4 regions of the Enterobacter sp. I4 genome follow, and region 1 is predicted to be linked to each of the others. Evidence: predicted binding sites of a transcription regulator. Region 1 holds the regulator's gene; each other region holds the start of a gene.
What was found. Region 1 encodes Fur, which represses iron uptake genes when iron is present. Its sites were predicted from a motif close to ATAATAATGAGAACNACTATCAA; they were not measured.

Region 1 (3,118 bases):
CGTCACTGACGCGTACCGCGACACGCTGCTGGCGCAGTTCCCGCAGGCTCGCGCCCACGTGATTGCCGGCGCCGGGCACTGGGTGCACGCGGAAAAACCGGATGCCGTACTGCGCGCCATTCGTCGCTATCTCACTGATACTGCGAATTGATTAAAAAGCCAGCGACCGGAAGACGACGGGCTTCCAGTCGTTGGCGTGTGGATTTGGGTGATGTATGATGGCGCGCTTATCGCCCGGGCATTAGCAGGGCGGCGTGTTTCCCCCGAAGTCTCAGAATCATGGCCAAAGAACAAACGGACCGTACGACACTAGATCTGTTCGCGAATGAGCGTCGACCGGGACGACCGAAAACGAATCCGCTTTCGCGTGATGAACAGCTGCGTATTAATAAACGCAACCAGCTTAAACGCGATAAAAATCGTGGGCTTAAGCGTGTCGAACTGAAGCTGAATGCCGATGCCGTCGATGCGCTTAACGAGCTGGCTGACGCGCGCAACATCAGCCGCAGCGAACTGATCGAAGAGATGCTGATCGCCCAACTTGAGGCCTTACGCGGCAAGGCGTAACTCAGAAAATCCCCAATATTACCCTTTTCATGTAGCACAGAGTGCAGTCCTGCGTGATAGCTGTTTCCGCAGGGTTGCCAGTTCTGCTATTATTGCCCTTATCCGTGGACAATTTGCGCCACCATACCATTAAGTTTCAAGAGGTTATTTTACTCATGGCAATCATCGGCATTTTCTTTGGCAGTGATACCGGCAATACTGAAAATATCGCAAAAAACATTCAAAAACAGCTCGGTAAAGACGTTGCTGATGTGCATGACATCGCCAAGAGCAGCAAAGAAGATCTCGAGGGCTATGACATCCTGCTGCTGGGCATCCCGACCTGGTACTACGGTGAAGCGCAGTGTGACTGGGATGATTTCTTCCCGACGCTGGAAGAAGTCGACTTCAACGGCAAGCTGGTTGCCCTGTTCGGCTGTGGCGATCAGGAAGACTATGCTGAATACTTCTGTGATGCGCTGGGCACCATTCGCGACATCATTGAGCCACGCGGTGCGGCAATTGTCGGCCACTGGCCAACGGCGGGTTATCACTTCGAAGCCTCTAAAGGCCTGGCAGATGACGATCACTTCGTTGGCCTGGCGATTGACGAAGACCGTCAGCCAGAGCTTACCGCTGAGCGTGTTGAAAAATGGGTTAAGCAGATCCGCGAAGAGCTGAACCTGGACGACATTCTTAACGCCTGATTTCCCTGCGGCGCAGCTCCGGTTGCGCCCGTTTTCCAGGTTATACCGATTAAATTAATTGCTACAAACTTTTAACTTTTTCGTTCAGACCTGTACAATATCCCCCTGGTAAAAAGTGGGTGCCATCGAACAAGTTTGTTGGTGATACCACGTTTTTATAAGCATACTTTGCTTGAGACTTGCAGTTTTCATTTAGCCATGGCAGTTCTATAATGAGACGCATTATCCCAAGTGCATTTTCTGTCACTTCTTCTTTAGAAGTGAATCGTTTAGCAACAGGACAGATTCCGCATGACTGACAACAATACCGCATTAAAGAAAGCTGGCCTGAAAGTAACGCTTCCTCGGTTAAAAATCCTTGAAGTGCTTCAGGGGCCAGACAATCACCATGTCAGTGCGGAAGACCTTTACAAGCGTCTTATCGATATGGGTGAAGAGATTGGGCTGGCAACCGTCTATCGTGTGCTGAACCAGTTCGATGACGCGGGCATTGTTACTCGTCATAATTTCGAAGGCGGTAAATCCGTGTTCGAGCTGACTCAGCAGCACCACCACGATCACCTGATCTGCCTCGATTGCGGCAAGGTCATTGAATTTAGCGATGATTCCATTGAATCACGCCAGCGTGAAATCGCCGCCCGTCATGGCATCCGCCTGACTAACCATAGCCTGTACCTGTACGGTCACTGCGCTGAAGGTGATTGCCGCGAAAATGAACACGCGCACGACGCAAAATAAGTTAGCGTTCATACTCTGAGCCAGCCGAAAGGTTGGCTTTTTTTTGCCCAAAAAAAGCCCGGTGGCGCAGCGCCACCGGGGAGGATAACAGCAGGTTACTTACCGTTATTGCTTCGAATGTCTTCCCAAATCTTGTCGCAACGCTTCGCCACTTCCTGATCGTTACCCGTTTTACGCGCCTGAATGCAGGCCTGATAGTCCATCACGCGAACGGTTTCCTGCTTGGCGAACTGCTCGTGCGCCTTGTCTTTTTTCAGCACGTCCAGCACGCTCTGGCAGGCTTCAATCTTCTCAGGCGAGCCTTGCGCGGTATTGATGCAGGCGCTATACGCCTCCTTCAGGCGAGAATCTTCCTTTGGCGCCGGTTCCTGCGCGCACGCCACCAGCCCCGATGCCAGCAGCGCGACGATTACGATTTTTTTCATCATATTTAGTCTCCGGTTCGGCGGGAGCTAACCCGCCGGACTCTTCATCAGAAGATGGTGAATGGCGCGATGACCATGAACTTCACGTCACGTTCATCCTGGAAGATGTTGCCGTAACCGCCCGCGTAGCTCGGGATATCGGAGTGGTTGTCATACTGGGTGAAGTGCAGCTTAAACATCGTGCCTTTCGCCCGGCCTTCCTGAAGGGTGTAAATCGCATCCAGACTGTATGAAGACTCCTTCAGACGGTAGTTCGGATCGTAGTAAGCGTCCGGCGTCGCCATATCCCCCGGCTTCGCGTCCCAGGCGTACGCGTAGGATGCCCCTACAGCCCAGCCCGGCAGGTTCCAGTTCTTCAGGTCATACATCGCGCCGAAGAAGACCGCTTTTTCACCGTCGGCGTTGAAGTCAGAGCGGTTATCCCACCAGATGTCCAGGCGACCGTTGGAGGAGGCGTAGGTTGGCGTCATACGCTGCAGGAAGTAGCCCTGCTGCCCTTCTGCCTTCACCCACGTCCCTTCCAGACGCAAATCGACCTGGCCTACCTTGTAGCCGAAGGTCAGCGCCTGCAGCCAGGCCGTACCGTCATAGATATCATTTACGCCGCCATCGCTGACCTTATCGCGCGTACCGTAGAACTGGTAGCTGGTGCTCAGCGGGCTGCCTGCGATATCAAATTTGTAGCTGGCTTTCGCAAAATAC
Region 2 (3,118 bases), on a different contig from region 1:
AGACCGCACAAATCGATGATGCGGTCGGCATGCTGGAGAATTTGCATTTCTCTGCGGACGAGTTAATTGCGATCGACAACATACTCAGTAGCACAACATAAAATCATCTTTAACAAAAAGTGCTCTCACCTGTGATTTCGGAGTTGAGGCGATGATAAGGGGCTTTACCACCCCTTAATATTGCGTTAACAGGCCGGACAACGGCCCCGATCGTGAAGGAGAAAAGTATGTTCAGGTCACTGATTCTTGCAGCGGTATTACTGGCTTCGGCCCCGCTGGTCGCCACTGCGGGCGAAATCACCCTGTTGCCATCCGTAAAATTACAAATTGGCGATCGTGATGACTACGGCAGATACTGGGACGGTGGCTACTGGCGCGACCGTGACTACTGGCATCGTCATTATGAATGGCGTAAAAACCGCTGGTGGAAACACGACAACGGCTATCACCGCGGCTGGGATAAACGCAAAGCCTATGAACGCGGCTACCGTGAAGGCTGGCGCGACCGCGATGACCGCCACGGCGGCAGGGGTCACGGGAGAGGCCGCGGACACGGCCATCACCATTAATTCTGAAAGGAGCCTTGCGGCTCCTTTTTTTATAGCCCTGCGATTGTGCCGACCAGCAGCCACAGGTTTAGCGCCACGACCACCAGCACGATGGCCCATCCGGTGCGTTTCACCAGCGCCGTATTGACCAGCTCGCCCATCAGCGTTTTGTCACTGGTAAAGATCAGCAGCGGCACCAGCGCAAGCGCAATTCCGAAACTCAGCAATACCTGGCTCATCACCAGAATGCGGGTTGGATCCAGCCCCATCAGAATGACAATAAAAGAAGGCAGCATAGTTACCGAGCGACGCACCCACAGCGGAATATGGAAACGGACGAACCCCTGCATAACCACCTGGCCTGCCAGCGTGCCTACAACCGTCGAAGAGAGACCGGCGGCAACGAGGCTCAAGCCAAAAATTGTGGCAGCGGCATGGCTCAGCAACGGCTCCAGCGTCAGATAGGCCTGATCGAGATCGGCGACACCGGTATGTCCGTTAAAGTGGAAGGCGGCAGCGGCGGTCGCCATCATTGCCAGATTCACAAATCCGGCGATGGTCATCGCGATAGCCACGTCCCATTTCGACGCGGAGTAACGCTCCTTACTCGTCCCACCATGCAGGTTCTGGGTCAGGGAAGAGTGGAGATAAATAACGTGCGGCATGATGGTTGCCCCCAGCACCCCGGCCGCCAGAAATACGGCTTCGGACGTAGGTAGCGAAGGGATTACCATTCCCTTCGTCAGCTGCGCCAGGTTCGGCTGAGAGAATACCAGCTCAACGATATAGGCGGCAGCGACAAACAGCAGCAGGCCGCCGATAACTTTCTCCAGGGGCTTCTGTCCCCGCCGCTGAAGCATCAGTATAAGGAACGTGGCGATACCCGTCAGCACAGCCCCCTGCAGCAGGGAGACGCCGAGGATGAGCTTGAACCCGATCGCCGCCCCGATAAACTCGGCGAGATCGGTGGCCATGGCGATAATTTCCGCCTGAACCCAGTAAAACCATACCGCCGGTCGCGGATAGTGGTCGCGGATTTGCTCCGCCAGGTTTTTTCCGGTGGCAATGCCGAGTTTGGCCGAGAGCATCTGAATCAGCATTGCCATCAGATTAGCCCACACCACCACCCACAGCAGCTTATAGCCGAAACTGGCTCCGGCCTGAATATTGGTCGCAAAATTACCCGGATCGATGTAGCCAATAGCGGCAATGAATGCAGGTCCCATTAATGCGAACCGCAACTTGCGTGCCGCCCTGCCGCTGCTACGCTCTACGCGACTGTTAGTCATTTCTGCCTCTGGAAATATAGCCTTTGCTATGTTTTATGCTATCAAAATGAGAATGATTATCAAGATCATTTAAAGTGGTTAACATGATTTCTCTGATAGCCGGGAACGATAGACAGGCAGGTGGAGCGATATCACAGAATGTGAAAATGCACGAACATTTGTGAAGCGTAGCACACAAACTTAACTTTTCACTCATTTACCTAACATAACAAAAATGTATTGTTGATCACTATTTTTGAGACTCGTCACAGGATGTAACTATAGTGTGGCCTTGATCTCGTTTTCTTTGTGCTTGTTACATAGAATGTGCACGGAAATTAAACCTGCCTCATATTTGGAGCAAATATGGACCGCGTCCTTCATTTTGTCCTGGCACTCGTTGTCGTTACTGCACTTGCATTGCTGGTCAGCACAGACCGCAAAAAAATTCGTATTCGCTATGTTGTCCAGCTGCTGGTCATTGAAGTTTTACTTGCGTGGTTCTTCCTGAACTCCAATGTAGGCCTCGGCTTCGTGAAAGGCTTCTCCGAAATGTTCGAAAAACTGCTCGGATTTGCCAACGAAGGGACAAACTTCGTCTTTGGCAGCATGAACGATCAGGGTCTGGCCTTCTTCTTCCTGAAGGTTCTCTGCCCTATCGTCTTCATCTCCGCCCTGATCGGGATCCTGCAGCACATCCGCGTTCTGCCCGTGGTTATCCGTGCGATTGGTTTCCTGTTGTCCAAAGTCAACGGCATGGGCAAGCTGGAATCGTTCAACGCCGTCAGCTCGCTGATCCTGGGCCAGTCTGAAAACTTTATCGCGTATAAAGATATCCTCGGCAAGATGTCCCGCAACCGCATGTACACCATGGCGGCGACCGCAATGTCTACCGTTTCCATGTCTATCGTGGGCGCGTATATGACCATGCTGGAGCCAAAATACGTGGTTGCGGCGCTGGTTCTGAACATGTTCAGCACCTTTATCGTTCTGTCGATCATCAACCCATACCGCGTGGACGCCAGCGAAGAGAACATCCAGATGTCCAACCTGCATGAAGGACAGAGCTTCTTCGAAATGCTGGGTGAATACATTCTGGCTGGTTTCAAGGTCGCGATTATCGTTGCCGCGATGCTGATTGGTTTCATCGCGCTGATTGCAGCGCTGAACGCCCTGTTTGCGGCCGTTCTGGGGATCTCCTTCCAGGGTATCCTGGGCTACATCTTCTATCCGGTCGCCTGGGTAATGGGTGTGCCGGCGCACGAGGCGCTGCAGGTGGGAAGTATCATGGCAACCAAGCTG
Region 3 (3,118 bases), on a different contig from region 1:
CGCACAGGACGTAGAAGCTCATGTGCAGCATCCAGCTTATGTAGTCGTACTGCGGCGGAATGCTGGCGTGGCCCCAGGCGTAAAAAAAGAACTGCAGATACCACATCAGGCCGCCAAGGGCGGAGAGCAGCACGTTGGTAATGATTAAGGATTTTGCCAGCGAGAAGTCGGCTTTTACCGACAGATTTTTCACTTTTGCCAGACGAATAAAGCAGAAGCCGAGGTTTACCAGCGCGCCGCCGCCCATGATCACCACGTAGCTTGGCAGGGCCACGTACAGCGGGTCGACGCCCAGCGCAGCGGCCGCTTCGTGCATAGGTTTCGCCGCGTTCATGGCGAACGACATGCCCGCCGAGAAGATGCCGCACATCACCGCCAGCAGCAGCCCTTTCTTCAGGTTAAAGTCTTCGGCCTTGATGCCCATCCTGCGCTCTTTCAGCTGGCCCGCACGGGTGACGATACCCACGCCGATCACCGCCACCAGCACGCCCAGCAGGGTCATCCGCCCGCCCTGGGTGTTGATCAGCACGTCGAAGTCGCCGTTGAGGATCGGCGTCATCAGCGTGCCGACGATCAGCGTAATGCCAATCGCGATGCCAATCCCCATCGACATGCCGAGGTAGCGCATGGTCAGGCCGTAATTGATATTACCGATGCCCCACATCGCGCCGAACAGAAACACCGGCAGCAGGGTGGAGGCACTGAAGGAGGAGAAATAGCCCCAGAAATCCGGAAGCAGCATGGCGCTGATGGTCCAGGGCAAAATCAGCCATGAGACCGTACCGCCAACGGACCACATGGTTTCCCATGACCAGCCCTTAATCTTTTTAAACGGGGCATAGAAACAGGCTGCACTGGCCGCGCCTATCAAATGCCAGAAGATACCCATCGTAATCGCATGATTCATTTTTACATCCTCATCGTTTTTATAGTCGGTGGCTTCCCGCCGACCTGATGAGTGTAAAAATTAGGCGGTTCAGTAACCTTGAGAAGGTTGCCGCACTTTTGTTCAGGGTGGCAATTATCACGTTAAGCAGGTGAGCAGACTCACAATTTTGTGATTTATCGAAACGCGAATAACCTTATAAAAGATACGGCATTGATAATCATTTTCAATATCATTTAATTAACTATAATGAACCAACTGCTTACGCGGCATTAACAGCTGTGCCGCCCGACACTAATGGAGAGGATTATGAGTTATACACTGCCATCCCTGCCGTATGCCTACGACGCACTGGAACCGCATTTCGACAAGCAGACGATGGAAATCCATCACACTAAACACCACCAGACCTACGTGAACAACGCGAATGCTGCGCTGGAAAGCCTGCCAGAGTTCGCAAACCTGCCTGTTGAAGAGCTGATTACCAAACTGGACCAGCTGCCGGCAGACAAAAAAACCGTGCTGCGTAACAACGCTGGCGGTCACGCTAACCACAGCCTGTTCTGGAAAGGCCTGAAAACCGGCACCACCCTTCAGGGCGACCTGAAAGCGGCTATCGAGCGCGACTTCGGCTCCGTTGATAACTTCAAAGCGGAATTCGAAAAAGCGGCTGCAACCCGTTTCGGCTCTGGCTGGGCGTGGCTGGTGCTGAAAGGCGACAAGCTGGCGGTTGTTTCTACTGCGAACCAGGACTCCCCGCTGATGGGTGAAGCTATTTCTGGCGCATCCGGTTTCCCAATCCTGGGTCTGGACGTGTGGGAGCACGCTTACTACCTGAAGTTCCAGAACCGTCGCCCTGACTACATCAAAGCGTTCTGGGATGTAGTGAACTGGGACGAAGCAGCAGCGCGTTTCGCCGCTAAAAAATAAGGTTGCATTGACGCCTGTGAGAAGCGAGTCTGATGACTCGCTTTTTTTGTATCTGAAGGAGTAGAGATGCATTACCCGGTGAATGTGTTTACAGGCAAGGTAAGGGAGTACGACGGCAGCCGCCCGAGCGCCATCGCCAAGGTGCAGGTCGACGGCGAGCTGACGCTGACCGAGCTCGGCCTGGCGGGTGACCAGCAGGCTGAAAAGAAGATCCACGGCGGGCCCGAGCGCGCGCTGTGCCACTATCCGCGCGAGCACTATCAGCACTGGAAAACCGAATTTCCTGAACAGGCGGACCTGTTCGTCGCGCCGGCGTTTGGTGAAAATCTGTCGACCGAAGGGCTGACGGAGAAGAACGTCTTTATCGGCGATATTTACCGCTGGGGCGATGTCCTGATTCAGGTGACGCAGCCACGCTCGCCGTGCTTCAAGCTTAACTACCATTTCGGCATTCAGGATATGTCGGCCCAGCTGCAAAACGCGGCTAAAACCGGCTGGCTGTACCGCGTGGTGCAGGCGGGAGAGGTTGCTGCGGATGCGCCGCTGGCGCTCGCCTCACGCCTGAGCGATGTCTCCGTGCATGAGGCCTGCGCCATTGCATGGCATATGCCGTTCGATGACGAGCAGTATCATCGGCTCCTGTCGGCGGCGGGGCTGTCGACAAGCTGGACCAGAACGATGCAGAAGCGGCGGATAAGCGGGAAGATCGAGAGCAGTTCGCGGAGATTGTGGGGTAAATAATGCCCCTCACCCCGGCCCTCTCCCCAAAGGGGCGAGGGTGAAAAGACCGCACCGAGCCGTCCCCTCTCCCCTATGGGGAGAGGGTTAGGGTGAGGGGATTACGAACGCTTATACAGCGGCAGCCACAGCGTTAACCGCAACCCGCCCAGCGGGCTGTCATCGGCCTTCACCCAGCCGCGGTGCTGCTGCATGGCGGTTTCGACAATCGCCAGCCCAAGCCCCGTACCGCCAGATTCACGGTCGCGCGCTTCGTCTGTACGGTAGAACGGACGGAAAATTTGCTCGCGATCTTCCGGGCTGACGCCTGGACCGTCGTCGTCCACGATGATGGTGATCCCGTCTTTATCCACCGAAAACGCCACTTCAATCTTCGTATGGGAATAGCGCAGGGCGTTACGCACGATATTCTCCAGCGCGCTTTCCAGCGTGTTGGGGTTACCGTACAGCGGCCACGGGCCCGGCGGGAAATTGACGGTGAAGGATTTGCCCATCTGCTCCGCTTCGAACGCCGCGTTGTCCAGCACCTCGTGCCACAGCTGATTGGCTTTCACCGTTTCGCTC
Region 4 (3,118 bases), on a different contig from region 1:
GCGGCAGTTCAGAGAACACGTCCTTACAGAAGCCGTTAACAATCATTGAAATCGCATCTTCTTCACTAATCCCGCGCTGCAGGCAGTAGAAAAGCTGGTCTTCACCGATGCGCGACGTGGTGGCCTCGTGCTCAAGCTGGGCGCTGTTGTTACGGCACTCGACGTACGGGAAGGTATGCGCCCCGCAGTCGGCACCAATCAGCATCGAGTCGCACTGGGTGAAGTTACGCGCGTTGGTGGCCGTCGGCATAATTTTCACCAGCCCGCGGTAGCTGTTCTGGCTGTGCCCGGCGGAGATACCTTTGGAGATGATGGTCGATTTGGTGTTTTTACCGATGTGGATCATCTTGGTGCCGGTATCGGCCTGCTGATGTCCGCTGGTCAGGGCCACGGAGTAAAACTCACCGATGGAGTTATCCCCGCGCAGAATGCAGCTCGGGTATTTCCAGGTAATGGCGGAGCCGGTTTCTGACTGCGTCCAGGACATCTTGCTGTTTTCGCCTTCGCACAGCGCGCGCTTGGTGACGAAGTTGAGGATCCCGCCTGTATTGCCGTCGCCCGGGAACCAGTTCTGCACCGTGGAGTATTTCACTTCCGCGTCTTTATGGATGATGACTTCCACCACCGCCGCGTGCAGCTGGTAGCTGTCGCGTACCGGCGCGGAACAGCCTTCAATGTAGCTGACGTAGCTGCCATCGTCCGCCACCAGAATGGTGCGTTCAAACTGGCCGGTTTTTTCCGCGTTGATGCGGAAATAGGTCGACAGCTCCATCGGGCAGCGCACCCCTTTCGGCACGTAGATAAAGGTGCCGTCTGAGGCTACCGCCGCGTTCAGCGCCGCGAAGAAGTTATCGTTACTCGGTACCACGGTGCCGATATACTTTTTCACCAGCTCCGGATGGTCGTGAATGGCTTCGCCGAAGGAGCAGAAAATGATCCCCTGCTCCGCCAGCTTTTCACGGTAGGTCGTTGCCACCGATACGGAGTCAAAGATGGCGTCCACCGCCACCTCTTTACCCTCACGCACGGGCACGCCGAGCTGGTTAAACGCCTCTTCCACCTCTTTGCTCAGGAAGCTGTTATACGCGCCCGTTTGCTGTACCGCACCGGGCTGCGACGCGCAGGTGTCATCACAGCTGCCGCAGGATGGCGCGGAGTAATAGCTGTAATCCTGATAGTTCAGCTTGTCATAGTGCGCCTTAAGCCAGTGTGGTTCGTCCATCTCCAGCCAGGCGCGGAAGGCGCTGAGGCGAAACTCCAGCATCCACTCAGGCTCGTTACGCTTGGCCGAGATGGCGCGCACGACGTCTTCATTAATGCCTTTCGCCAGCTCGTCGGTTTGCAGCTGCGTGAAGAAACCCTCTTTATAGTTGAGGTGTCCGCCGCTCCAGGTGTTTACATCACTCGTTGCTTCAGTATTACGAGACATAGTACCGCCTATACCCCAAAGCTTTCGCCGCAGCCGCATTCGTTCTGGGCTTTCGGGTTATGAAATTTGAATAACTGGTTTAAACCTTCCCGAACGTAATCGACTTCAGTTCCGTCGATAAACGGCATGGCCTGAAGCGCGACGTACAGTTTTGCTCCGTCGGTTTCAAAGACCAGGTCATCTTTTTCGGGCTCGGTAACGGTGTCCAGCACGTAGCCAAAGCCCGCGCAGCCGGTCTGCTTAACGCCCAGGCGCACGCCGAGGATATCGGGGTTTTTCCCCACCAGCTCGTGTATGTGGGCCGCTGCCGCAGGCGTGAGCGTTAAGCCACGCCAGGCGAAATCGGCCGGATTGAAGGTTTCTGAATGCAGTTCCATAGGTCCACCTCATCTGATAAGCCACCAGGGCATAACACCATGTTAGTGATAACGATTATCACTTCAACCCCCTGCGAGCAGGGGCTTTGGGCTAAACCGCCCTTTTTGGCTACTTTCATTAAGCATAGACCCTGTGACGGGATGCGGATGGGATGGTTATATTTGTTCAATGCATTGATAAATAATGCATTTCATCAGAAAGATCGTGGCGTGGCAGGCAAAAAGAAAAAATGCATTGAAAATACCTATTTTTGAGATAGATATTGTTCAGGACTGAAGAAGGAAATGCTTAAACAAAAAAGGCCCTGACGGACCCCCCTTAATTTAGTGGTGGAACGATACCGCAAAGCCCTGTTCACGCCAGTGGTCGAGCTGTTCCTGCTGGCGAGGCGTCGGCGCTTTACCTGTCCAGACGAATATTTTTTGCCCCGGGAAGAGTTCCGGGCGCGGAGAATCAATCGGTTCAGCCAGTACGTCAATGTGCCAGCCTTTACCGGCAAGACGCGCCGCTTCCAGCCACAGGTGCGTACGGTCGTCGCATTCCCACCCTACCAGCAGCGCGTCTTTACCGGCTTTTTTTCGCGCATCCAGCAGGCTTGTGACGGCAAACTCGATCAGGACGCCGTCGAGCAGGCTCGCCATATGGCGCACCGTATTCTGATCCTGGTTCATTCGCTGTCGTACCGGGGTAATGATGTTATCGATCAGGGCGTCCATCGCATGGTCGCGGCGGAACTCGCCGATTTTGGCGCGCAGCTTTGCCGGGCTGGCATAGCGCAGAACGGTCAACATCTCTTCCTGGAAGGATGCCCAGTTCCCCTGCGTCATCACTTCTTTATTTTCAAGAAGGGCTTTTACTTTGCCGACCGAAATGCCCGTTTTCATCAGGCGTTTGATCTCTTCGATACGCAGGATATCCTCATCGTCAAACTGACGATGACCCCCTTCGCTGCGCTGCGGCTTCAACAATCCATAACGGCGCTGCCAGGCACGCAGCGTAACGGGGTTGATACCGCATCGTTCGGCCACTTCGCCGATACTGTAATAGGCCATTAACTCCCTCACGCTCAATACTTCCATACCTAACCTAACCAACCTTATCAGATTGTACAAACCATTTGTATAACTAACTCCTCGTTCTGAGCAAGTGAATGGCTCAATGAGCCATTCACTCGTTAATATATTGTTGTATAAATTTTGCCGTACGTACAGGTAACTCTTGCGGGTTCAGTACAAGTTTTTAAAAATCGAACTTTTTCTCAGGCCACGCAATCGCCGGAATACCGCCAAGGCGCGGGCTGGCAAACAGGTG

Region 2: MOQ06_RS05585 (Nramp family divalent metal transporter) is a predicted target of Fur. The motif match lies at 1,878-1,900, and genes of this name have one in related genera.
Region 3: sodA (superoxide dismutase [Mn]) is a predicted target of Fur. The motif match lies at 1,100-1,122, and genes of this name have one in related genera.
Region 4: sufA (Fe-S cluster assembly scaffold SufA) is a predicted target of Fur. The motif match lies at 1,846-1,868, and genes of this name have one in related genera.

Annotation. Positions count from the first base shown of each region.
Region 1 covers NZ_JALBUO010000003.1:543,063-546,180, forward strand. Annotated here, with positions in the region: gene ybfF (esterase) at 1-151, shown strand, start outside; gene ybfE (LexA regulated protein) at 280-567, shown strand; gene fldA (flavodoxin FldA) at 723-1,253, shown strand; gene fur (ferric iron uptake transcriptional regulator) at 1,545-1,991, shown strand; gene chiQ (ChiQ/YbfN family lipoprotein) at 2,087-2,416, opposite strand; gene chiP (chitoporin) at 2,464-3,118, opposite strand, start outside.
Region 2 covers NZ_JALBUO010000001.1:1,176,142-1,179,259, reverse strand. Annotated here, with positions in the region: gene mgrA (L-glyceraldehyde 3-phosphate reductase) at 1-101, shown strand, start outside; gene MOQ06_RS05590 (DUF2502 domain-containing protein) at 228-569, shown strand; gene MOQ06_RS05585 (Nramp family divalent metal transporter) at 599-1,837, opposite strand; gene nupC (nucleoside permease NupC) at 2,183-3,118, shown strand, end outside.
Region 3 covers NZ_JALBUO010000002.1:1,109,479-1,112,596, reverse strand. Annotated here, with positions in the region: gene rhaT (L-rhamnose/proton symporter RhaT) at 1-907, opposite strand, end outside; gene sodA (superoxide dismutase [Mn]) at 1,196-1,816, shown strand; partial or broken gene yiiM (6-hydroxyaminopurine reductase) at 1,824-2,557, shown strand; gene cpxA (envelope stress sensor histidine kinase CpxA) at 2,656-3,118, opposite strand, start outside.
Region 4 covers NZ_JALBUO010000001.1:2,530,063-2,533,180, forward strand. Annotated here, with positions in the region: gene sufB (Fe-S cluster assembly protein SufB) at 1-1,429, opposite strand, end outside; gene sufA (Fe-S cluster assembly scaffold SufA) at 1,438-1,806, opposite strand; gene MOQ06_RS12015 (MerR family transcriptional regulator) at 2,131-2,859, opposite strand; gene MOQ06_RS12020 (diguanylate phosphodiesterase) at 3,047-3,118, opposite strand, start outside.